DNA from 3 places in the Kribbella yunnanensis genome. Region 3 is predicted to be linked to each of the others. Evidence: riboswitches for the same ligand, from Rfam matches in the RefSeq annotation. Region 3 holds a riboswitch; each other region holds the start of a gene.
What was found. Region 3 has a riboswitch for cobalamin ahead of cobN (cobaltochelatase subunit CobN). Riboswitches for the same ligand answer to the same signal wherever they lie in the genome.

Region 1 (7,758 bases), on a different contig from region 3:
ACTGAGTTCATTGCCGTAGCAGCTCGCGCCTTCCTGGCCTTGGTCTTCGTGACCGCTTTCGTCGGGAAAACCCTGACCAAGAACGGGTTTCGCGGCTTTGCCCAGTCGGTGCAAGGGCTGGCTCGGCTGGAGTCCGCCCGGTCTGCAGCCATCCTCGCCGGGATCGTCGTCGGCGGTGAAGGACTGGCCGCCGCGCTGCTGGTCTCGCCGATCGCACCCCAGCTCGGCTTCGTGATCGGCGGGCTGATGCTGCTGCTGTTCACCGGTGTGGTGATCCGCTCCGTCCGGGCCGGCATCTTCGCCGAGTGCCGCTGCTTCGGTGGCCGGGGCGCGATCATGAGTACGGCGATGGTCGGCCGCAACCTGGTCTTCCTCGCGATCGCGGTCGTCGGCGCCGTCGTACCGGTCGCTCCGGTCCTGGGCAATCTGCCACTGGCACTGCCCGCGCTCGCCTCCGGGCTGCTGCTCGCGTTACTCGTCATCCGCTACTACGACGACTTCGTCCGGCTGCTGTTGCGTCGGCACGCGACGGCGTGAGCGGCCGTGATCGAGGTCGAGCAACTGAGCAAGCGGTACGGCGACACTCTCGCGCTCTCGTCGGTCGATCTGTCGGTCGGGGCAGGTCAGGTGCTCGGGCTCATCGGTCACAACGGCGCCGGTAAGACGACGCTGGTCGAGATCCTCGCGACACTGGTGCGGCCGTCGGCCGGTACGGCGCGGGTCGCGGGCGCGGATGTCATCCGATCGCCGGGCCGCGTCCGGCGCTCGATCGGGCTGACCGGGCAGTTCGCCACCGTCGACGACACGCTGTCCGGGTTGGGGAACCTGATCCTGCTCGCCCGGCTCAGCGGGACCGGGCGGCGAGCGGCGCGAGTGCGGGCCGATGAACTGCTCGAACAGTTCGGCCTCACGCACGCCGCGGATCGGCGGGTCCGGACATACTCCGGTGGTATGCGACGGCGGCTGGACCTCGCCGCGAGTCTCGTCACCGCCCCCGCCGTACTGTTCCTCGACGAGCCGACGACCGGACTCGATCCGACCAGTCGGCGCGCTGTCTGGGACCAGGTCGCCCAACTCGCGGGGCTCGGGACGACGATCCTGTTGACCACCCAATACCTGGACGAGGCGGACCAGCTGTCCGACCGGATCGTCGTACTGGCTGGTGGACGCGTTGTCGCCGGTGGGACGCCGGCGGACCTGAAACAGCAGGTCGGCCGGCGAGCCATCGTGGTCCAGTTGCCGCCCGATGCCCCGGCCGCCGCGGTCGTCGAGCACCTCGCCGGGCGCGGGCTGGATGTTGCTCAGCGCAACGAATCCGGCCAGTTGACCGTGGTGGACGCATCATCGGCGACGATCGTGCAGGTCGTTCGCGCGCTCGATGATCTCGGGATCGAGGCCGAACGTCTCGAAGTCGCCGAACCGAGTCTCGACGACGTCTTCGCGACATTGGGGGAGGCCCGATGACCGTCATCACCGCACCTCGCGCCCAGCCGGCCTTGCGGACTCGGACACAGTCGGCAAGCGTCGCGACCCAGATCATCGCGCTGTCGGCCCGGTCTTTGCGTGGCGTGGTCTTCGAACCGCGCACGTTGATCGTGACGCTGCTCGGCCCGATCCTGCTGGTCAGCGTGCTCAGTCAGCTGCTCGGCAGCCTGTCCACGACCCTCAGCTTCCCAAGCGGCACCCGGTACGTCGACTTCGTCGTACCGGCGATCATGATCACCACCGCACTGCAGTCGGCGCTCGGCCTGATCATCAGTCTGCTTCAGGACATGCGCAACGGGCTGATCAACCGGCTGCGGACGATGGCGATCTGGCCGGGTTCGGTACTCGTCGCGCACAGCCTGGCCGGCCTGGTCCGGATGGTCCTGCAGCTGACCGTGCTGAGCATCTTCGCCGCGGTGGTGCTCGGCTTCGACCCGCCGGGCGGCATCCTCGGTACGGCGGCCGCCGTCGTCGTGTCGACCGCGGTCAGTACCGGCCTCGGCTGGATCTTCATCGCCCTCGCCTGCCAGCTCCGCCATACCGAGCTGGTGCAGGCCATCTCCGGCACTGTCACCTTCCCGCTCATCGTCGCCTCGAACGCCTTCGTCCCCGAGGCAGGTCTGCCCACTTGGCTGCGGCACGTCGCTGCCTTCAACCCCGTGTCGCACAGCATCACCGCCGCGCGCGAACTGGTCCTCGGGCACGCGCCCGTCGGCCAACTGCTCGCCGCCCTCGCCGGTGCCGCTGTCATCACGGTTGTCGGCGCCACCGTGGCGATCCGGGGCCTCAGCCGGCCTGGCTGAGGCCCCTTTGAACTACTCGGCGCGAATCTCGCGAGCGGCGGCGACCAGATTCTGCAGGGAGTCGCGAACCTCAGGCCAGCCGCGGGTCTTCAAACCGCAGTCCGGGTTGACCCAGAGTCGTGCCGCTGGAATCGCGTCCAGTCCCTTGTGCAGCAGGGACACGACTTCCGGCGTACCGGGGACTCTGGGGGAGTGGATGTCGTAGACGCCCGGACCGACCCCGCGCGGGTAGCCGGCTTCGCCGAGCTCCTGCGCGACCTGCATATGCGAGCGGGCTGCTTCCAGGCTCGCGACGTCGGCATCCATCTCGTCCAGCGCGTTGAGAATGTCGCCGAACTCGACGTAACACATGTGCGTGTGGATCTGCGTGTCCGCGCGCACCCCGCTCGTGGTCAGCCGGAAGACCTCGGTACCCCAGCTCAGGTAGGCGGCGCGATCCGCCTGCCGCAGCGGCAGCGTTTCGCGGAGTGCAGGCTCGTCGACCTGGATCACCGCAGCTCCGGCCCGCTCGAGATCGACCACCTCGTCGCGCAGCGCCAGCGCGACCTGGCGAGCGGTCTCGCTGCGCGGCTGGTCGTCGCGGACGAACGACCAGGCCAGCATCGTGACCGGTCCGGTGAGCATGCCCTTGACCGGACGGTCGGTCTGCAGTTGCGCGTAGGCCCACCAGCGGACGGTCATCGGCGTCGGCCGGGAGATGTCGCCGACGAGCACCGGCGGCCGGACATAGCGGGTGCCGTACGACTGGACCCAGCCGTGTTGAGTGGCGACGTACCCATCGAGCTGTTCGGCGAAGTACTGCACCATGTCGTTGCGCTCGGGTTCGCCGTGGACCAGGACGTCGAGCCCGGCCTTCTCCTGGAACGCGAGGACCTCGCGGATCTCGGCTCCGATTACCTCGTCGTACTGCGCCTCGTCGATGCGGCCCGCGCGCAGATCTGCCCGGGCGGTTCGCAGCTCGGTCGTCTGCGGGAACGAGCCAACCGTTGTCGTCGGCAACAACGGCAGCTCGAGCCGCTTCTGCTGGGCTGCACTGCGTTCCTCGTACGACGCCGCCCGGCGACTGTCGTCAGCCGTCACACCGGCGACGCGGGCGCGCACGGCCGGGTTGTTCGTCACCGCCGAGTTCGCCCGGGACTCGAGTGCTGCTCGGTTGATCTCGAGCTCGGCCGCGATCGACTCGGTGCCTCCGGTGATGCCGCGGGCCAGCGTGACGATCTCGGCGGTCTTCTGTCGAGCGAACGCGAGCCAGCGGCTGACCTCCGGATCGAGGTCCGTGTCGGCCGCGACATCCAGCGGGACATGCAGCAGTGAGCAGGATGAGCTGACCTCGACCTGGTCGGCCAATCCGAGCAGAACGGCCAGTGTGGACAGCGATTTGGGTAGGTCGTTCAGCCAGACGTTGCGGCCGTTGACGACACCCGCGACGAGTCGCTTCGACCGGATCTCGGGGACGGCGGCCAGGTCGTCGAGGTTGGCCGCGGCCGGTCCGGTGAAGTCGATGGCCAGGCCCTCGACCGGCGACTTGGCCAGCACCGGCAACGCGTCGCCGAGCCGGTCGAAGTACGACGCGACCAGGAGCTTCGGGCGATCCACGAGACCGCCCAGTTCGCCGTACGCGCTCGTGGTTGCAGTCAGCTCGTCCGCGGTCCGGTCCTGGACCAGCGCGGGTTCGTCCAGCTGGACCCATTCGGCGCCGGCCGCGCGCAGATCGCCCAGGATCTCGGCGTACACGGGAAGGATTCGCGGCAGCAACGACAGCGGTTCGAAGTCGATGCCGGGCGCGGGTTTGGCGAGGAGGAGATAGGTGATCGGTCCGATGAGGACCGGGCGGGCCTTGAGCCCGAGTGCGAGGGCCTCGCGCAGTTCGGCGACCTGTTTGGTGGAGTCGGCGGCGAATGTCGTGTCCGGGCCGAGCTCCGGGACCAGGTAGTGGTAGTTCGTGTCGAACCACTTGGTCATCTCCAGCGGCGCGACCTCCTGGGTACCGCGCGCCATCGCGAAGTAGCCGTCCAGCGCGTCGGCGTTCACTGCGGCACGATGCCGCGCGGGGATCGCGCCGAGCAAGACGGACGTGTCGAGGACATGGTCGTAGTACGAGAAGTCGCCGGTCGGAACCTCGTCGATCCCGGCGTCCGCGAGCTGCTGCCAGTTCGATCGGCGCAGTTCGGCCGCGGTCTGCCGGAGGGCGTCGGCGGTGACCGTGCCCTTCCAGTAGCCCTCGATGGCCTTCTTCAGTTCCCGGTTCGGGCCTTGCCGGGGGTAGCCGTGCACGGTGGTCAAGCGTCTCTCCTTAGCGAGCCTGTCTTGAGGACCACAGGGCTTGGAGAAAGGCGGCACACGTACGCCGGCCCTCCCACGAGGCCTTGCGATCACCGCCGTACGACGGGCGCACAGCGGGCGGCTGGCAGGTCTTCGGACTCGCGGGCACGTCCGGCGGACCGGACACCTACTGACCGTCGCTTCCCAGACCGAGAGGTCCAGTGCGTATGACGGTGGTCGTTCCCACTTACCGCTGCGGGGCAGTCCCGGATTCACACCGGGTTCCCTCTTGCGACGTCCTGACCGGCTGCCAGGACGAACCAGCTACCCGATCAGCCTACGCACTCGCGGGAGGTTCCGGCCCTGTGATCCACACCCTAGGAAAGTAGTAGGACGTCCAGCTATTTTGGCGCACCGTGAGCAATGTCGAAGAATCCCCGGTCCTCGCGCATGTGGACGGTCACGCCGGTCATCTGGTGCTGAACCGGCCGCGCGCGATCAACGCGCTCACACACGAGATGGTGACGATCATCCGCCGGGTGCTCGACGAGTGGGCCGCTGACCCCGCCGTACAGACTGTCGTACTGACAGGCAGCGGTGACCGCGGTCTGTGTGCGGGCGGCGACATCGTCTCGATCTACCACGACGGGATCGCCGGCGGTACGGCGTCGGCGGCGTTCTGGGCGGATGAGTACCGGCTCAATGCGGAGATCGCGGAGTACCCGAAACCGTTCGTCGCGGTGATGGACGGCATCGTGCTCGGCGGCGGGATCGGGCTGTCGGCGCACGCGAGTATCCGGGTCGTCACCGAGCGGTCGAAGCTCGGCATGCCGGAGACCGGGATCGGCTTCTTCCCCGATGTCGGCGGTACCTACTTGCTATCGCGGGCGCCGGGCGAGCTGGGCACCCACCTGGCCCTGACGGCCGGGTTGGTCGGCGCGGGTGATGCGATCGCGGTCGGTCTTGCCGATTGGTACGTGCCGAGCGATCGGTTGCCGGATCTCCTTGCTGCACTGGCTTCTCAGGACGCGGCGACCGCGGTGGCCTCGTTTGCCGATCCGGTTCCGGAGTCCGGGTTGATCGGTGACCGCGAGTGGATCGACGAGGCCTACGAGGGCGAGGACCTGGTGAAGATCTACAGCCGGCTGGCGGATGCCGACGTACCGGCTGCGCGAGAGGCTGCCGCGGTGCTGCTGACGAAGTCGCCGACCTCTTTGAAGGTCACACTGCGCGCGCTGCGGGCCGCGGCCGATCTGCCGTCGTTGCCGGCTGCGCTGGAGCAGGAGTACCGGTTGTCGGTGTGGCTCCACGGCTCGCACGACTTCCTTGAAGGCGTGCGCGCACAGGTGATCGACAAGGATCGCAACCCGCGGTGGTCACCGGCCACCTTCGACGGTGTCAGCGACGAATCCATCACCGCCCACTTCGCCACTCTCGGCGACGCCGATCTCGGGCTCACCGACGCGTCGAGCTAGCCGTCCGCGCTCGCGGCCGCGCGGATGGCGGCGGCCAGGCGAGCAACGGGCTCAGGTACCGGGCGGGGGAGCCGTGCCAGCAGGATGCGGCGTTGCTCCTCGGGGCCGCCTTGTACGGCGATGATCCGGACGCCCGGTGGGAGGGCGAAGGTCAGGGCGGCGGGTGCGGTGGTGATCCCGCAGCCGGCGGCGACCAGATGGAGTTTGGCCAGCCAGTCGCGCGCGGTATGGACGACCTGGGGGCGCTCGTCGAGACCCGGCCAGACACCCATGTACTGCTCGCCGCCCGGACCGGCGATCCAGCGCTGACCACGGAGGTCCTCGATGTCGACGACGTCGGCGTGGGCGAGCGGATGCGTACTGGGGACCGCGATCCGGAGGCTGCGTTCGGAGAGGGTGTGTAGCTCCAGCGCGGGCGACTCGGCATCGGGCGCGCGGAACGGCGGTGCGGAGGCCAGGAGGGCGAGGTCGATGGTGCCTGCGCGTAGTGCGCGGACCAGGGCCGGCGTACTGCCTTCACGGCTGATGACCGTGATGCCGGGGTGCGTCTCGCGGAGTGCCGCGAGTGCGCGGGGTACCAGGAAGACGCCCGCCGTCGCGAACCAGCCGAGCCGGACCGTGCCGAGCTCTTCCGGGATCCCGGCCAGCTCACGTGCGGCCGCATCGACCTGATCGATCGCGGCGGCAGCCCGTCGTACGACGATCCGCCCGGCCGGCGTCAGCCGTACCCCGTCGTGGCGGCGCTCCAGCAGTGCCGTGCCTGCCGCGCGTTCCAGGGACGCGATCTGGCGGGAGACGGCCGACTGGGTGTAGCCGAGCGCGGTCGCCGCGGCGGTGAGCGTACCGCGCTCGGCCACCTCGCGGAACACCCGCAGCGCGGTCAGGGAGGCGTCGGTGAAGGTCATGACGTTTACGCATACCACACTTGCCAGACTTTCGCTGGTGTCATGGGCTGCAGGTGCCTAGCTTGAAGGTATGGAACTCATCAAGACACCGTTCGGCTTCAGCAGTACGGCGGCAGAAGTTGCCGCTGGCATCGACCTCTCCGGCCGCCGCGCCGTGGTGACCGGCGCAGCCTCCGGCCTGGGCATCGAGACCGCCCGCGCACTCGCGGGCACCGGCGCCGAGGTCACCCTCGCGGTCCGCGACCTCGAGGCAGGCGAGCGAGTCGCCAAGGACATTCGCGTGACCACCGGCAACACGGCATTGCACGTCCTACCGCTTGATCTCACCGACCCGGCCTCGGTGGCGGAGTTCGCCGCCGCCTGGGATGGGCCGCTGCACATTCTGGTGAACAACGCCGGGGTGATGGCGTCGCCCGAGACTTATACGCCCGAGGGGTGGGAGTTGCAGTTCGCCACAAATCACCTCGGTCATTTCGCCTTGGCGACCGGTCTGCACGATGCGCTGGCCGCTGACGGCTCGGCTCGGATCGTCAGCGTCAGTTCGAGCGGTCACCAGCTCTCGCCGGTGATCTTCGACGACGTGAACTTCGCGTTCCGCGCGTACGACCCCTGGCTGGCCTACGGACAGTCCAAGACCGCGAACGTGTTGTTCGCCGTCGAGGCCACCCGTCGCTGGGCCGCCGACGGCATCACCGCGAACGCACTGATGCCGGGCGCCATCTTCACCAACCTGCAGCGGCACACCGACGGCCGCGGGAGCGGCAGCACGCCATCCGAGCTGATGAAGACACCGGAGCAGGGCGCGGCAACCTCGGTTCTGCTGGCCAC
Region 2 (7,758 bases), on a different contig from region 3:
TCGTCGACGTACTTGTAGACGAGCGTGCCGTTGTCGCGGCTGAGAACGTTGAGCTGCCGCTCCTGGATGCTGCGCTCGCGGTCGCTCACCTGACGGTCCGGGGACTTGCTGCTGCCGCGGGTGTCGAACCGGATCTGCCAGACGCCGGTCGGGTCCAGGAACCGCGGCCGCTGGCCGTCCTGGGTGACCTTCCAGGTCGAGGGGACCTCGGCGGAGACCGGATTCTTCTCGGTGCCGAAGGTCTGCGCCGTGTACTGCAGGCTGTCGGCCTGCAGGCCGTCGCCGCGGGGCGTCGTGGTCGGAGGCGTCTGACTGGTCACGACCTTGTTCGACTGCTTGTCGTCACCGTTGCCGTTGATCGCCAGCACTGTGCCGAAGACTGCAACACCGACGGTCATCCCCGCCAGTGTCATCAGCAGTGCCTGGTGCCTGGGCGTGAGCATCCCGACCTCGCCTTCCGTTTCTCCGTTCTGATTATCGACCACGAAGGGGGCGCGATCACAATTGACGCGTACGCTGGCTCGTCGTGAGCACGCCCTTTGATCAGGCCCTGGAGCGGTACGACGCGGGCACGGCCGAGCGGCCCGACCTGAAACTGCTGACGAAGGAGTTGCTGAAGCTCCTGGTGGCCAAAGCGCCCGGACATGCGGTCGAGGTCCGCGTCCCGCCGTACGGCGCTGTGCAGTGCATCGAGGGTCCGCGCCACACCCGCGGTACGCCGGGCGCGATGGTCGAGTTGCCGGCCGAGTTGTGGATCGAGCTCGCCCTCGGCCGAACCACCTGGCCCGAGGCGCGGAGTACCGGGAAGCTCCGGGCGAGTGGAGAGCGCACCGACCTCAGCGCATTGTTGCCCTTGGTAACCAGTTGATGACTGGCCGGAATCTTGCTGGGCATAAAGGTGCCGCGACACCCCGCCCCGGGTGCCGCGGCTACCAGTAAAGACGCTTCGAGAAGCCAGAAAGTTCACTCACCGAAGAAAATCGGCGGAAAACTTTCTCAGCGGCCGGCGGTGTTGGTGCGCCAGACCACCGTGCGGCCGTTCACGATCTGGAGGTCGCCGCTGTTCTGCAGGACCAGAACCGAGCCCTTGCGGGTGGTCTTGCTGGCCCACAGCGGCTTCTTGGCGGCGCTGTAGACGACCAGGTTGCCGTCGCCCTGCATGGCCACGAAGGCGCCCTTGCTCTGGGTCTTGGTGCTCCACAGTGGGGTCTTGCCCTTGTAGAGGACGAAGTTTCCGTCACCCTGCATGTACGCCCGGTAGGTGCGGTTCACCGACGTCATGAACTCCGGGTACTTCAGCACGCGGTTCATCCCGAGCGTGCCGACCACCATGTAGCGGCTCCAGTTCGGCTTGTTCCGGGTGTTGTAGATCACCAGGTTGTTGTCGTTCTGGACGACCAGCCGGGCGTTCGGGCTGGTGCCGGTGTTGCTCTGCCAGACGATGGTCTTACCGGAGACGACGGTCAGGTTGCCGTTCTTCTGCATCACCAGGACCGAGGCCTTGCGGTTGGTCGCGGTCGACCACAGCGCGGTCTTGCCCTTGTAGAGCACCGCGTTGCCGTCGGACTGCATGAGGAACGTGTACTGGCCGTTCTTGGAGCGGATGTAGTTGCCGGCCTTCAGCTTCTGGCCCGGCAGGAGGACGTCCGAGACCGCGGCGGCCTTGGTGACCGCGGTGGGTGCGGTGACGGTGCTGGTCGTGGCCTGGGCGGCCACGGGCGCAAGCAGGGTGGCACCGGCGGCGGCCCCCGCGGCGAGGGTGGCGAACACCTTGGTGCGTACCGACTTGGTCGAGATCATCCGGTTTCTCCGTCTGTCCTGGGGATATTCAGGGAGATTGACGCCGAGGGCAACCAATCGGTTCCACGGTAGGGAGAAAAGGGTTCTTCGCCCGGGGCGATCTGCTGACAGGATGTGCCGGTGGCAGCAAGTTTCCGAACGCGGCTGGCCCGGCTGCGTGTCGACCTGACTCCGTGGCGTAGTTCGCGAGACTTCCGGATCCTGATGGTCTCCGGCTCGGTCTTCTTTCTCGGCAGCATGTTCGGGTACGTCGCCCTGCCGTACCAGCTGTATTCGCTGACCCACTCGAACTTCGCGGTCGGCGCGATGGGCCTGGTCAACATCGTTCCGCTGGTCGTCTTCGGCCTGTACGGCGGCGCGCTCGCCGATCACGTGGATCGCCGAAAAATGCTCATCTTCACCGGGATCGCGCAGGTCGCGGTGTGCGCCGTACTGCTGAGCAACGCGCTGTTGAGCAATCCGCAGGTCTGGATCATCTACGTCTGCGGCGCCCTGAACGCGATCGCCGCCTCACTGCAGCGGCCGAGCCGCGACGCGCTGTTCCCGCGCGTGGTGAAGCACTCCGAGCTGCCGGCCGCGGTGGCGCTGAACGCATTGACCATGCAGGCCGGTCAGCTGGTCGGCCCCGCGCTGGGCGGTGTGCTGGTCGGTACGGCGGGGATCAGCTGGGCGTTCGGTATCGAGCTGGCCGGGTTGTCGATCGCAACCCTCATGTACTTGCGACTCAAGCCGTACCGGGTCGGCGAGCACTCCCAACCACCCAGCCTGCGCGTCATCGGCCAAGGCATCGCGTACGCCGCGCGCCGCAAGGACCTGCTCGGGACGTACGTCGTCGACATGGTCGGGATGTTCATGGCGATGCCGATCGTGCTCTTCCCGGCGTTCGCCACCGAGGTGCTGAAGGAACCGAAGCTGCTCGGTGCGCTCTACAGCGCGGAGGCGGTCGGCGCGCTGATCGCGACCCTGACCAGCGGCTGGAGCCGCCGCGTCCATCACCACGGCCGGGCCGTCGTGATGGCGGCCGCTTGCTGGGGTGCGGCGATCGGAATCGCCGGTCTGGCGCCGAACATCTGGTTCGCGCTCGTCTTCCTCGCCTTCGCTGGTGCTGCGGATATGGTCTCCGGCCTGTTCCGTTCGGTGATCTGGAACCAGACGATCCCGGACGAGATGCGTGGTCGGCTGGCCGGAATCGAGATGCTGTCCTACATGCTCGGCCCGCTCGGTGGTCAGGCCCGGTCCGGTCTGGTCGCCGACCTGACCAGCGTCCGGACGTCGATCGTCAGCGGCGGCATCCTCTGCGTGGCCGGCGTCGCGGCCACCGGCGCGGCCTTGCGTGACTTCTGGCGGTACGACGCTCGCACCGACGAGCACGCGGTGCGCGAACGCGATCTCCGGGCCGCGGCGGAGGCGGACGAAGCGTAGGCTTTGGCGCACTATGCGTATCCTGCCGCTCGCTTTTGTCGCAGTGCTCGCCAGTGCGTGTGGGGGACCCGGGCAGGAGACCGCACCGAGCGTGCCGCCGCTCGTGTCGATCAGCACGACTCCTCCGTCGACACCACCTCCTTCCGAGACGCCCAGCACGCCGCCGACCGCGAAGGTGGCCGACACGTTGTGCATTCGGATGGACCAACCGCTGGTGCAGGCGACACTCGCCGTACCGGTCGTGCAGATTCAGCCCAAGGCACCGCCGGCCGATTTCGGCGTACCGGCGACGTATGACACGTGTCAGCTCGGTCTGAGTACCAGTCCGAACGGACCAGTCCTGCGAGTCGGGGTGTCAGTGCAGGCGGCGACGAAAGCGACGCTGGCTGCCGCGCAGAAGGCGTACAAGGGGAAGCCCGCGGTTGTCGGTGCGGGAGGTTTCGGAAACGACACGTCGGTGGTGTTCCTGTTCGACGGTCGCCTGTACAAGGTCTCCGGGCCGAAAGCCACGCTCGCGAAGTACGTCGTACTGGGGCAGGAGGTGGTTCGGCAGGCGCCCGGGCTGCCCGAGGCGGAGCCGTTGATCACTCGGTCGGAGTGTGAGCGTGGGTCGTCGGCCGCCGCGAAGGTGATGGGGGCGCCTGCGTCGATCCGCCGGGACGGTCAGACCGAGCTCGGAGACCTGGTCTGCGGGTGGGTTTCCGCGAACAGCGTGCTGTCTTCATCAGTACGTCGTACGCCGAACGCGGTCGCGCTGATGACCGCGATCCGGAAGACGCCGACCGCGCAGGCGATTCCGCTCGGGGACGAGGGTTACGTGGACACCGCGACCGGGCGGACCACGATCCGGCTCGGCGACAACAAGCTGGTCGACCTGGTGCCGTTGCCGGCGCGGGCGGTCAATCCGGACACGATGACCCAGTTCGCGCTCGCGATGCTCTCGCAGTACCGCTGAACCTGCGACTCAGTCGCCGGTGTTACTGTGGCGGCGCCGTGGTGCTCGGGAAGCCGGTGTGATGCCGGAGCGGCCCTCGCCACTGTGATCGGGAGTTCACCGGCAGTCCCTCTTGAGGGAGGTCACTGGCCCTGTGCTGGGAAGACCAGGCCGGTGGATGCAGTCCCGTCAGCCAGGAGACCGGCCACGGCATGTGATCCGTCCACGAGGTGCTGGAGGAGCGGTCCTGTGCTGCGCAAATCCGTTGTCCCTGTCCTGCTTTTGAGCCTGCTTGCCGGTTGTGGCACGTCCACCGCGGCCAGGCCGCATGGATCGATCATCACCGTGCAGAACTGCGGGATCGACGTCACCGTCAGCGGTCCGCCGAAGCGGGTGTTCGCGGCGTACCAGCCGGCCATCGAGATGGCGCATGCGCTGGGAATCTCCGATCGCCTGGTCGGTACGGCGTACCTGGATGCCGAGGTGCTTCCGGAGTACGCGAGCGCGCAGGCCAAGGCGAAGTACTACAAGAACCTGCCCAGCCGCGAAGAGCTGCTCGCGGCGAACCCCGACTTCGTGCTGTCCGGGTTCAACGACGTGTTCAGCGCTGGTGGTGGCAGCGACGAGAGCTTCGGGAGCCGCAAGAGCCTGGGCGAGCTCGGAGTCCAGACCTGGATCTTCAGCCCGCTCTGCCCGACCGCGGACGGTAAGGGCGACGAGGCGATCGACCCGGCCAGCGTCACGATGGACAACGTGTACGCCGACCTGCGCGACCTCGGCAAGCTGTTCCGGGTCCAGGATCGGGCCGAGGCGGTGATCGCCGATCAGCAGAAGCGGATCGCCGCGGTCGAGGCGAAGGTGCGGAACGCGCCGAAGCCGACTGTCGCGATTCTGCGGCCCGGGATGGAGGGCGGCGGATTGACCGTCTCCGGCGGACCGGACTTCGGGACCGTGCTGATCAAGCAGGCCGGTGGGGTGAACGTCTTCGCCGACCTGACCGCCAAGCGGAACGTGAAGATCGGCGTCGAGGAGCTGATCAAGCGCAATCCCGACTACATCCTGATCAGCGGGTGCTGCGATGCCGCGTTGACGCCGGCCTCGACACAGCCCGAGGTGGACAAGATCCTCGCGAACCCGGCGTTTCAGAACCTCAAGGCGGTCCGCAACAAACACGTCGTACCGTGGCTGTTCGCGAACCACTCGGCCGGGGTGCGTGGTGCGTACACGACTGAGGACATCGCCAGGACGATTCACGCTGACCTGTTCAAATGAGGTGGCGAGCGGCCGGACTGCTCCTGTGCGTCGCCGTCCTCGCGGTCTCGGTCCTGCTGTCGCTGAGTGTCGGGAACCAGTATTTCGGGGCGCATGACGTCTACCTGGCGCTGGCTGATTTCACCGGGAGTGACAACGACCGGGTGATCCGCTATCTGCGTCTGCCGCGAACCGGTGCTGGGTTGTTGGCTGGTGCGGCTTTGGGGCTGGCGGGTGCGTTGATGCAGGGCGTGACGCGGAATCCCTTGGCGGATCCGGGGATTCTCGGGGTGAACGCCGGGGCGGCGCTGGCCGTGGTCGGGGCGATCGGGGCGCTGGGCGTGCAGAGCCTCACCGGGTACGTGTGGTTTGCGATGGGCGGTGCGCTGGTGGCGACCGTGGTGGTCTACCTGGTCGGCGCGATCGGGCGAGGTGGCGCGACGCCGGTGAAGCTCGCGCTGGCGGGAGCGGCGATCTCCGCGCTGCTGGGGTCGGTGACCTCCGCGATCACATTGCTTGATCTGTCGACGTTGAACGAATTCCGCTTCTGGGTGGTCGGATCGCTGACCCTGGCGACCGGTCCGGTGCTCGGTCAGGCGGTGCCGTTGATTGCTGTGGGCATCGTTCTGGCGTTGGTTCTCGCGAGGTCGCTCAATCAGCTTGCGCTGGGTGATGAGCTGGCTCGGTCGTTGGGTACGCGGGTGACGTTGGTGCGGGTGCTGGCGGGGCTGGCGGTCGTGGTTCTGGCTGGTACGGCGACTGCGATCGCTGGGCCAATCGGGTTCCTGGGGCTCGCCGTACCGCATGTCGCGCGGACACTCGTTGGTGCGGACTATCGGTGGATTCTCCCGTGGTCGATGGTGCTGGCGCCCGCCGTACTGTTGCTTGCGGATGTTGTCGGGCGCTTGGTGGCGCGGCCGGATGAGCTGCAGGTCGGGATCATCACGGCGGTCATTGGCGCGCCGGTATTCATCGCGCTGGTGCGTCGTCGCCGGTTGGCCGCGCTGTGAAGACACTGCGGGTTGGTCCGGTCTCGACGCGGGTGGATGTCTCCAGCGTGGTCTGGTCGACTGTTGCTTGGGTGCTGACGCTGGCGGTCGGAGCGCTCTCGCTGACCCGGGGTGATTATCAGATCCCGCTGGCGTTGGTGCTTGAGACGCTTTCGGGCAACGGCACGCTGATCCTCAACGACATCGTGGTCAACAACCGGCTGCCGCGAGTACTGGTGGGGATCGGTGTCGGTACGGCGTTCGCCGTGTCGGGGGCGATCTTTCAGCGGCTCGCTCGCAATCCGCTGGTGAGCCCGGACCTGATCGGGGTCAACGCGGGGGCCGCGCTGGTCGCCGTACTGATGATCACTGTGCTTGGTAGTGGGTGGATTCCGGGTGGTGCTTTGCTGGGGTCGTTGCTGGCGGCAACCGCTGTTTATCTGCTCGCCTATCGCGATGGGGTCTCCGGCTATCGGCTCGTCCTCGTCGGGATCGGCGTGACGGCGATCATCGGCTCGGCCACCGCCTATCTGCTGACGCTGGCCGATATCTACACGGCGAAGAGCGCATCGCAGTGGCTGGCCGGGAGTCTCGCCGGCCGCACGTGGTCGCACGCCGTACTGATCGGGGCCGCGCTCGTCATCTTGTTGCCTATGGCAATCGCTGGTGCTCGGCAACTCCGGTTGCTGGAACTCGGCGACGACCTCGCTCGGACATTGTCCGGTCGCGTCGAGCTGTCCCGGGTGGTACTGATCGCGGTCGGGGTTGCCCTTGCTGCGTTGGCGACTGCGGCCGCGGGGCCGATCGCGTTCGTCGCTCTGGTGGCGCCGCAAATGGCTCGCCGGTTGGTGGCCGAACGCGTTGCTGGGCTGCTGACGGCCGGTGCTCTTGGTGCCTTGCTGGTGGTCGCGTCCGACCTCGTCGCCCGGGAGATCTTCGCGCCGACCCAGTTGCCGGTCGGAATCGTGACCGCGTTCCTGGGAGCGCCGTACCTGCTCATCCTGATGGCCCGCGCCAACCGCATCGGCCGAGGAGGCTGACATGACCGAACTCCGGGCAGACCAACTGACACTCGCGTACGACGGTCGTGCCGTCGTACACGAACTGTCGGTGCTGATCCCGCGCCAGCAGATCACCGTCATCGTCGGCGCCAACGCCAGCGGCAAGTCCACGCTCCTCCGCGGACTCGCACGCCTGCTCACCCCGCGCGGCGGAGCCGTCTACCTGGACGACGTCAACCTGGCCAAAGTCGGTGCCGCCCAACTGGCAACCCAACTGGGCATGCTCCCGCAACAACCAGTCGCACCCGAGGGAATCACCGTCTCCGACCTCGTCGGTCGCGGCCGGCATCCGCACCAGCGC
Region 3 (7,758 bases):
AGGATGTCCATCCGGATCTCGAGCTCGGTCGGATCCGACCGCAGGACACCGCGCTGATCCGGCGCGATCACGTGCAACGCAGTGCCGAGTCGCGAGCCCTGACACTGCGTCCAGTGGTAGCCACCGCCATGACCGTGAATGAACAGCAGCGGCGGCGAATCAGCCGACCCGTACTCCGAGACGTACAGGTTGGTGCCGTTGACCTTCATCGGTACGACGACAGCCGCTTCGCCAGCGCGATCGCGGCGTCGTCATCCGGCAGCACGCGGATGCCGATCAGCGGGCTGACGGTGACGTAGCCGGCGCGCAGCAGCGCCTCGTCGGTCCCGGCCGGCGGGTCGGGGCGCGGCGGCGCGACCGTGATCATCGGCTCGCCGGTCGGGGCAGTGGTCGCAACCAGACGCTCGCGCGTGATCGGGGTCAGCGTCGCGTGCCGTACGCCGGCCAGTTCGTCGATCGGGCGGTCCGGAACATTCAGACTGAGCACGGTTCCCACCGGCTCGGCGGCGATCCAGGCGAGGGCTTCACCGGCCATCGTCGCCGCGGTTATCCAGTTCGTCGGGGCCGCGCCTTCGATGCTGACCGCGACCCCGGAGATCCCCTGACCCGCCGCGGTCAACGCCGCAGCCACGGTCCCCGAGTGGAAGATCGGTACGCCGATGTTGTGCCCGCGGTTGATTCCCGACAACACCAAGTCCGGCGCCGGCCCGAACGCGCCGACCGTGGCGAGCGTCACCGCGAGGGCCGGTGTCCCGGCGACCCCGCGGTAGCTGATGCCGCCCTCTTCCTCGACGACGGTCTGGATCGGGCGGTTGACAGTCCCGACCCGGGCCGAACCGAAACCGCTCTGGTCGTCCAGCGGCGCGATCACCGAGACCTCGTGCCCGAGTGAGGCGATCACCGGCGCGAGTGCGCGGATCCCGGGTGCCTGGAAACCGTCATCGTTGGTGATCAGGATCCGCGCCATACGTCCACCCAATCAGCCGCGGTCCTCGATGTCACCCTCCGTCTCAAGGACTGCGTTCCGCAGGGTCTCCAACGCCTCATCACTCGGAGAGGACCAGAGTCCACGCTGAGCGGCTTCGAGCAGCCGCTCGGCGATCCCGTGCCGTGCCCACGGGTTGGACTTGCGGAAGAACTCGGCCATCTCCGGGTCGGCGACGTACTCGGTGGTGAGCGTCTCGTACATCCAGTCGTCGACCACGCCCGCGGTCGCGTCGTACCCGAAGAGGTAGTCCACGGTCGCCGCCATCTCGAAGGCGCCCTTGTACCCGTGCCGCCGCATCGCGGCCATCCACCGCGGGTTCACCACGCGCGCCCGGAAGACTCGCTTGGTCTCCTCTTCCAGCGTCCGCGTCTTGACCTGCGCCGGTACGGCGGAGTCGCCGACATAGGCCTTCGGATTCGTACCGGTCAGGTGCCGCACCATCGCGATCATGCCGCCGTGGTACTGGAAGTAGTCGTCGGAATCCATGATGTCGTGCTCACGGGTATCCGCGTTCTTCGCCGCGACCTGGATCCGCGCGTACGCACGCTCCATCGACCCGCGCGCCTCGGCGCCGTCGAGATCCTTGCCGTACGCGTACCCACCCCAGACCGCGTACACCTCGGCCAGTTCGGCGTCGGTCCGCCAGTTCCGCGCATCCACGAGCGGCAGCAACCCGGCACCGTACGAGCCCGGCTTGGATCCGAAGACCCGAGCCGTGGCCGACCGTACGTCGTTGCCCGCGGCAACGTCATCGTCGACATGGGCCCGCAGATAGTTGTCGGCGGCATCTTCGTCCAGCGCCGCAACCGTCCGGACCGCTTCGTCGAGCAGCGACACCACGTGCGGGAACGCATCCCGGAAGAACCCGGAGATGCGGATCGTCACGTCGATCCGCGGCCGCCCCAGCTCTTCCAGCGGGACCACCGAGAACCCGGTGACGCGACGGGACGCCTCGTCCCAGACCGGGCGGCAGCCGAGCAGCCACAACACCTCGGCCAGGTCATCGCCCTGGGTCCGCATCGCCGACGTACCCCAGACGGTAAGGCCGACCGAACGCGGCCACTCCCCTGTCTCGGACTTGTGCCGGGCCAGCAATGAGTCGGCCAGCGCGACACCGACATCCCAGGCGTTCCGGCTCGGGATCGCCTTCGGGTCGACGGCGTAGAAGTTCCGGCCGGTCGGCAGCACGTTCACCAGACCGCGGGTCGGCGAACCCGACGGGCCGGCTTCGACGAAGCGACCGTCCAGCGCGCGCAGTACGTTCGTCAGCTCGTCATCCGTGCGGTTCAGGCGCGGAACCACCTCAGTTGCTGCGAAGGTCAGCGAGGACTCGACCCCGGCCGACGACCGGCCGATCACCTCGGTCACGACGACCGGGACCTTCGACGCATCCCAGCTCAGAGTCTCCATCGCGACGACCAGCTTGCGCGCGACCGCCTCCAGGATGTCGACGCCATCCGCACCACTCACTGCGGGAAGATCGGCCAGCGTCGCCAACGAGGACAGCTCGGCGGCGAGACCCGGGTTCGCGAGCAGCTCGGCCTCGTCGACACCGAAGGTCTCCCCCAGCGCGGTCCGCAGACCGGGGATCGAGTACGAACCGCCCCACAGCTGCCGCGCCCGCAGTACGGCGAGGACCAGGTTGATCCGCGCTTCATCGGCCGGGACACCGCCGAGGATGTGCAGTCCGTCGCGGATCTGCACGTCCTTGATCTCGCACAGGTAGCCGTCGAGGTGCAGGACGAACTCGTCGAAGTCGTCGTCCTCCGGCTTCTCGTCAGTGTGCAGATCGTGGTGCAACTGGGCCGCCTGGATCAGCGTCCAGATCTGCGCCCGCAGCGTCGGCACCTTCTCGGGGTCGAGCGCCTGGACGGTCGCGTACTCGTCGAGCAAGTACTCCAGCTTGGCCATGTCGCCGTACGTCTCGGCCCGCGCCATCGGCGGCACCAGGTGGTCGACGACGACCGCATGCGCCCGCCGCTTCGCCTGCGTGCCCTCGCCCGGGTCGTTGACAATGAACGGGTAGACCATCGGCAGGTTGCCGAGCACGGCGTCCGGCGCGCAGTCGGCGGCCATCCCGATTCCCTTGCCAGGCAGCCATTCCAGCGTCCCGTGCTTACCGAGGTGCACGACCGCATGCGCCCCGAAGCCGCCATCGGCCGGAGCGTTCTCCAACCACCGGTACGCCGCCAGGTAGTGGTGCGACGGCGCCATGTCGGGGTCGTGGTAGATCGCGACCGGGTTCTCGCCGAAGCCACGCGGTGGCTGGATCATCAGTACGACGTTGCCGAATCGGAGCGCGGCCAGCGCAATCGCGGGTTCGGGGCCGGAGTTGTCGACGTACAAAGATCCCGGCGCTGAGCCCCAGGCCTCGGTCATTGCCTCCTGCAACGTTTCGGGAACGCGCGCGAACCAGGTCGAGTACGTCGACAGTGGGATCGTCGCGACCGCGGACGCCAGCTGCTCGTCGGTCAGCCAGTCGACATCGTGACCGCCGGCCGCGATCAGCCGGTGGATCAGCCCGTCCGCACCATCAGCCCCTTGCAACTCACTAAGGTCGAGCCCGCCGAGGTCGTACCCGGCCTCCTCGAGCTTGCCGAGCAGTTGGACCGCCGAAGCCGGGGTGTCGAGACCGACCGCGTTGCCGATCCGGGCGTGCTTGGTCGGGTACGACGAGAGCACCAGCGCGAGCTTCTTCTCGGCCACCGGGACGTGCCGCAGGCGGGCGTGCGCGACCGCGATCCCGGCCAGCCGGGTGCACCGCTCGGGGTCCGGCGCGTAGCGGGCCAGCCCGTCGGCGTCATACGCCTTGAAGGAGAACGGGATGGTGATGATCCGGCCGTCGAACTCGGGGATCGCGACCTGCGTGGCGGCGTCGAGCGGACTGATCGCCGCGTCGCTGGCCAGCCACTGCTCACGCGTCGAGGTCAGCGCCAGCCCCTGGATCAGCGGGATGTCGAGTGACGCGAGCGCTCCAGCGTCCCAGGCGTCGTCCGCACCACCGGCGCTGGCGTTCGCTGCGACCGATCCACCGGCTGCGAGCAGCGTGGTGACCAGCACGTCGCATTTGCGCAGCAGCTCGAACAGTCCGGCGTTCTCAGCGCTTGTCGGGTCCAGCCCGCGCAGCGTCCCACAGTAGACGGGCAGCGGTTGCGCACCGGCCTTAGAGACCGCAGCCGCGAGCGCGTCGACGAACGCCGTGTTCCCCGCGATCTCATGCGCGCGGTAGTACACGATCCCGACCACCGGCCGGTCGTCCTCGACAAACGTCCCCCGCACCCCGTACGCCGGGAGTGCAGCAGGCGGGTCGAATTCGTCGCCGGTGAGCAGGATGGTGTCGCTCAAGAAGCCGGCCAGGTTCCGGAGGTTGTCCGCGCCGCCCTCCCGCAGGTAAGCCAGCGCTTCGGTCACCGCACCCGCAGGCACAGTCGACAGCGACATCAGCTCCGCATCAGGAGCCGCCTCACCGCTGACCACCACGGCTGGCTTCCCGGAGGCCAGTACGGCGTCCAGCCCCTCCTCCCAGGCGCGTTTGCCACCCAGCAGCCGCACCACCACGATCTGAGCGGTATTCAGCAACGGAGCGAGTTCAGACAGCTCCAGGCGGGCCGGGTTCGCGACCTTCCAGCCGGCCTCCGCCTCCGCCGCGGCCAAGAGATCGGTGTCGGCAGTCGACAACAGCAACAGGTTCGCGGGCACGCTGAACCGGTCCTTCCTGGGGGTATCCACGCCCCGGCCGGAGGTGCGACAGCAGCAGTTCCTGACTCCCCGCGGCGTTGTTCATCGCCGGTAGGTCACAGTGGCGGGACCGCCCCGGACTCACACCGGGTTCCTGCACAGCTGTCGCTTGACGCCTGCACCCTATCCGACCCCGTCGATTGGCAGGATGCGGAACACATCACTTCGACCAGAAGGCGGCACCACCCATGGAATCCTGGCGCGACGCAGCCTCGCAGCGGGCTCAGGAAGCTCTCGACGGCCTCTTCGGTACGGCGCTCGAGCTAGCCGAGCAGCAGGTCGGCAAACAGGGCGGGTTCGCCCCGTTCTCGCTCAGCATGGACGCGGCCGGCGAGGGATCGATCGAGATGGCCGACGAACCGGACACCGCCAAGGTCTTCGAGGTGCTGTGGGCCGGGCTACGCGCGCAGCGTGACGACCTCGTCGCGGTAGCGGTGGTCGCGGACGTCCAGATCGACGAGGACGGCTGGACCGACGGGATCCGCGTCGAGGCCGAGCACCGGGACGGGATCGCGTTGGCCGTCGTGGCGCCGTACCGGCGAAAGCGGCTGCGGCGCAGGGTCGAGCTGGGCCAGTTCGGGCTGAGCAAGGGTGAGCGCCGGGTTTGGTGACCTCAGCCGTGGGCGGCGTAGTGGGCGGCTAGGAGGTCGGTGCCCCAGTCGGAGCGGTGGGAGCGCCAGACGGAGTGGATGTGGTTGGCGTTGTCCTGGGTGTTGTCGTACTCGGCCAGGAAGGTGGGGGCGGCCAGGGAGTAGTAGTGGCGCCGGCCGGGGCCGGGGGTGGTTTCGCCGGCCCAGGCGAAGGTGAGGTTCTCGATGCCTTGTTCGGTCAGGTCTTGCCAGGTCTGGAGGCCGATGGGGCCGGCTGCGCGGCCGACGTACTGGCCGACGAGGAGGCTGAGGATCTGACGCTGGTCGGCGGTCATGTCGCCGTACGCCAGGCCGCGGTGTAGCAGGGACGGGTCGGCTACCGGGTCGTGACGGGTGAGGATGTCGTCGGGAGCATCGGGTGAGACGACTGCGACTGCGCGCTGGCTGTCGTCTAGGGCGTGCAGGAGTTGGAAGCCCAGGTCGCTCTCGCCGGCCAGGAAGCGGCGGCCCGATGGGGCGGTGGCCGGGTTAGAGCCGATGAACGAGGGTGTGAAAGAGATCGCACCGTCGACCAGAGTCAGGTGGATTGCCAGGTGGTGACCGTTCAGTCGCCAGGCCCACGGTTCGAAGCCGGCGGGGTCACCCAGGATCCGCAGGTAGTAGCGGCCGCCCAGGACAGTGCCCTCCCAGTCCCCTGACTCCGGCAGCGCCGGGATACCGCGCAGGAGCACCTCTGCGTCCAGTACGGCGAGTGAATCGGCCAGACCGCGTTCACTGCAGCCCAGTGCGATCAGCCGGAGCGCCAACTGCTGTTGTGCGGGTGTCAGCGACGACAACGGCAGTCCCGGCCGGTCCCCCGGCAGATAGGTCCACTCCTGGTGATCCGGTGTGTCGAACGCCGCCTGAGCCAACGCCCGCTGCTCCGGGCTCAGACTCCGCAGCAGGTCGATGGCCGCTTCCCGGGTCTGCTCTACAACCACGCTGCTCGCTCCAAGTCAGTGGGCTCATGTGCGGTCGTCCAGCGCTCGAACGGCCGGTCCAGCTTGTAACGGTAGTCGGGCTGACGCAGCAGCACCCGGGTTTCTGCGTTGGCCGGGTTCCGCAGCGTCTCGAAGTACTTGACCGACCAGTGGAACCACCGCATGCAGAACAGCCGCATGGTCAGCCCGTGTGACACCAGCAGCACGTTGCGTGGCGCATCCGCCTGCTCGAAGTCACGGTGCATGGTCTCCAGGAAACTCGACACCCGGTCGTACACGTCCGACCCCGACTCACCATGCGTGAACCGGTAGAAGAAGTGCCCGTACGAGTCGCGCAACCGTTCCTGCCGCTCGATGTCCTCGGTGTCCTGGAAGTTCGCCCAGTCCTGCTCCCGCAGCCGCGGCTCCTCCCGTGCGATCCCGATCAGGTCGTCGAGCTCGAGTCCTTTGAGTGTCTGCAGTGTGCGCAGGTACGGCGACACGTAAACCCGGATCGGCTCGTTGTCGAACAGCTCCCGCAGCTCACGCCCGGCCTTGGCCGCCTGCTCCCAGCCGTGCGCGGTCAGCGCGACGGAGTGGTCCGGGACCCGCTCGTAGATCGACTTGTCCAGGTTCGCCTCGGACTCGCCGTGCCGGATCAGCGCGATCCGCATCGGCCGTCGGCTCAGTCCCATAACCGTCCTCTCGCAACTGCCAGGATCGCGGCCGCACCCGCCGCGGCGATACCGACTCGCCGCGCCAGAGCCGCCGTACGGCGAACATCCGCGACCGTCGGCGTCGGCCCGTCCCCCAGCGTGCCACGGTCTTCGCTATAGGACCCGTAGCTGTTCGTCCCACCCAGTGACAGCCCAAGTGCACCAGCGAAGGCCGCCTCGACCGGACCGGCGTTGGGACTCGGGTGCTGCGCCGCATCGCGTTTCCACACCCGCCGTGCCTCGCTCCACCGCTCAGCCACCACTCCAGTCAGTACGGCGCACACCCGCGCCGGCAGGAGGTTCACAAGATCGTCCAGTCGTGCCGAAGCCCACCCGAAGTTCGCGTACTTCGGGGACCGGTACCCGACCATCGCGTCGAGCGTGTTGGCGGCGCGGTAGGCCAGCAGGCCGGGCACACCGAACACACCACCCCACACGAGTGGTGCCACACACGCATCCGAGGTGTTCTCCGCGATCGACTCGACCGTCGCACGCGCCAGCTCATCCGACTCGAGGGTGGTCGCGTCCCGGGCACACAGGTAGCTGAGCCGATCCCGCGCGGCCGGGATGTCCTTCGCCTCCAGGAACCCGGCCATCGTCTCGGCCTCGCGGTCCAGACTCCGAGCGCCCAACACGGTCCACGTGGCGGCGGCCGTGACGAGCGTGTGTACGACGGGCCGTTCCCGGGTCAGCCGCTCGACCGCGACTCCCGCCAGCGCCGTCGTACCGACCAGGACAGTCGTGTACGCCGTACCGGCCGCCCGCGA

Region 1: linked by a shared signal. The riboswitch ahead of metE (5-methyltetrahydropteroyltriglutamate--homocysteine S-methyltransferase) and the one ahead of cobN (cobaltochelatase subunit CobN) in region 3 are both predicted to bind cobalamin.
Region 2: linked by a shared signal. The riboswitch ahead of ABD231_RS18475 (ABC transporter substrate-binding protein) and the one ahead of cobN (cobaltochelatase subunit CobN) in region 3 are both predicted to bind cobalamin.

What each region holds. Positions count from the first base shown of each region.
Region 1 is NZ_BAAANF010000003.1:1,597-9,354, reverse strand. Features, by position in the region: gene ABD231_RS04920 (MauE/DoxX family redox-associated membrane protein) at 1-537, shown strand, start outside; gene ABD231_RS04925 (lasso peptide biosynthesis B2 protein) at 1-5, shown strand, start outside; gene ABD231_RS04915 (ATP-binding cassette domain-containing protein) at 544-1,464, shown strand; gene ABD231_RS04910 (ABC transporter permease) at 1,461-2,288, shown strand; gene metE (5-methyltetrahydropteroyltriglutamate--homocysteine S-methyltransferase) at 2,301-4,562, opposite strand; cobalamin riboswitch at 4,678-4,890, opposite strand; gene ABD231_RS04900 (enoyl-CoA hydratase/isomerase family protein) at 4,967-6,025, shown strand; gene ABD231_RS04895 (LysR family transcriptional regulator) at 6,022-6,930, opposite strand; gene ABD231_RS04890 (SDR family NAD(P)-dependent oxidoreductase) at 7,001-7,758, shown strand, end outside.
Region 2 is NZ_BAAANF010000013.1:121,215-128,972, forward strand. Features, by position in the region: gene ABD231_RS18450 (hypothetical protein) at 1-443, opposite strand, end outside; gene ABD231_RS18455 (sterol carrier family protein) at 527-868, shown strand; gene ABD231_RS18460 (hypothetical protein) at 997-1,800, opposite strand; gene ABD231_RS18465 (MFS transporter) at 1,921-3,222, shown strand; gene ABD231_RS18470 (hypothetical protein) at 3,236-4,177, shown strand; cobalamin riboswitch at 4,200-4,380, shown strand; gene ABD231_RS18475 (ABC transporter substrate-binding protein) at 4,406-5,428, shown strand; gene ABD231_RS18480 (FecCD family ABC transporter permease) at 5,425-6,417, shown strand; gene ABD231_RS18485 (FecCD family ABC transporter permease) at 6,414-7,436, shown strand; partial or broken gene ABD231_RS18490 (ABC transporter ATP-binding protein) at 7,438-7,758, shown strand, end outside.
Region 3 is NZ_BAAANF010000018.1:230,777-238,534, forward strand. Features, by position in the region: gene ABD231_RS28735 (alpha/beta fold hydrolase) at 1-209, opposite strand, end outside; gene surE (5'/3'-nucleotidase SurE) at 206-967, opposite strand; gene cobN (cobaltochelatase subunit CobN) at 980-4,687, opposite strand; cobalamin riboswitch at 4,723-4,867, opposite strand; gene ABD231_RS28750 (hypothetical protein) at 4,915-5,337, shown strand; gene ABD231_RS28755 (DUF3500 domain-containing protein) at 5,340-6,296, opposite strand; gene ABD231_RS28760 (phosphoglycerate mutase family protein) at 6,287-6,970, opposite strand; gene ABD231_RS28765 (cobalamin biosynthesis protein) at 6,961-7,758, opposite strand, start outside.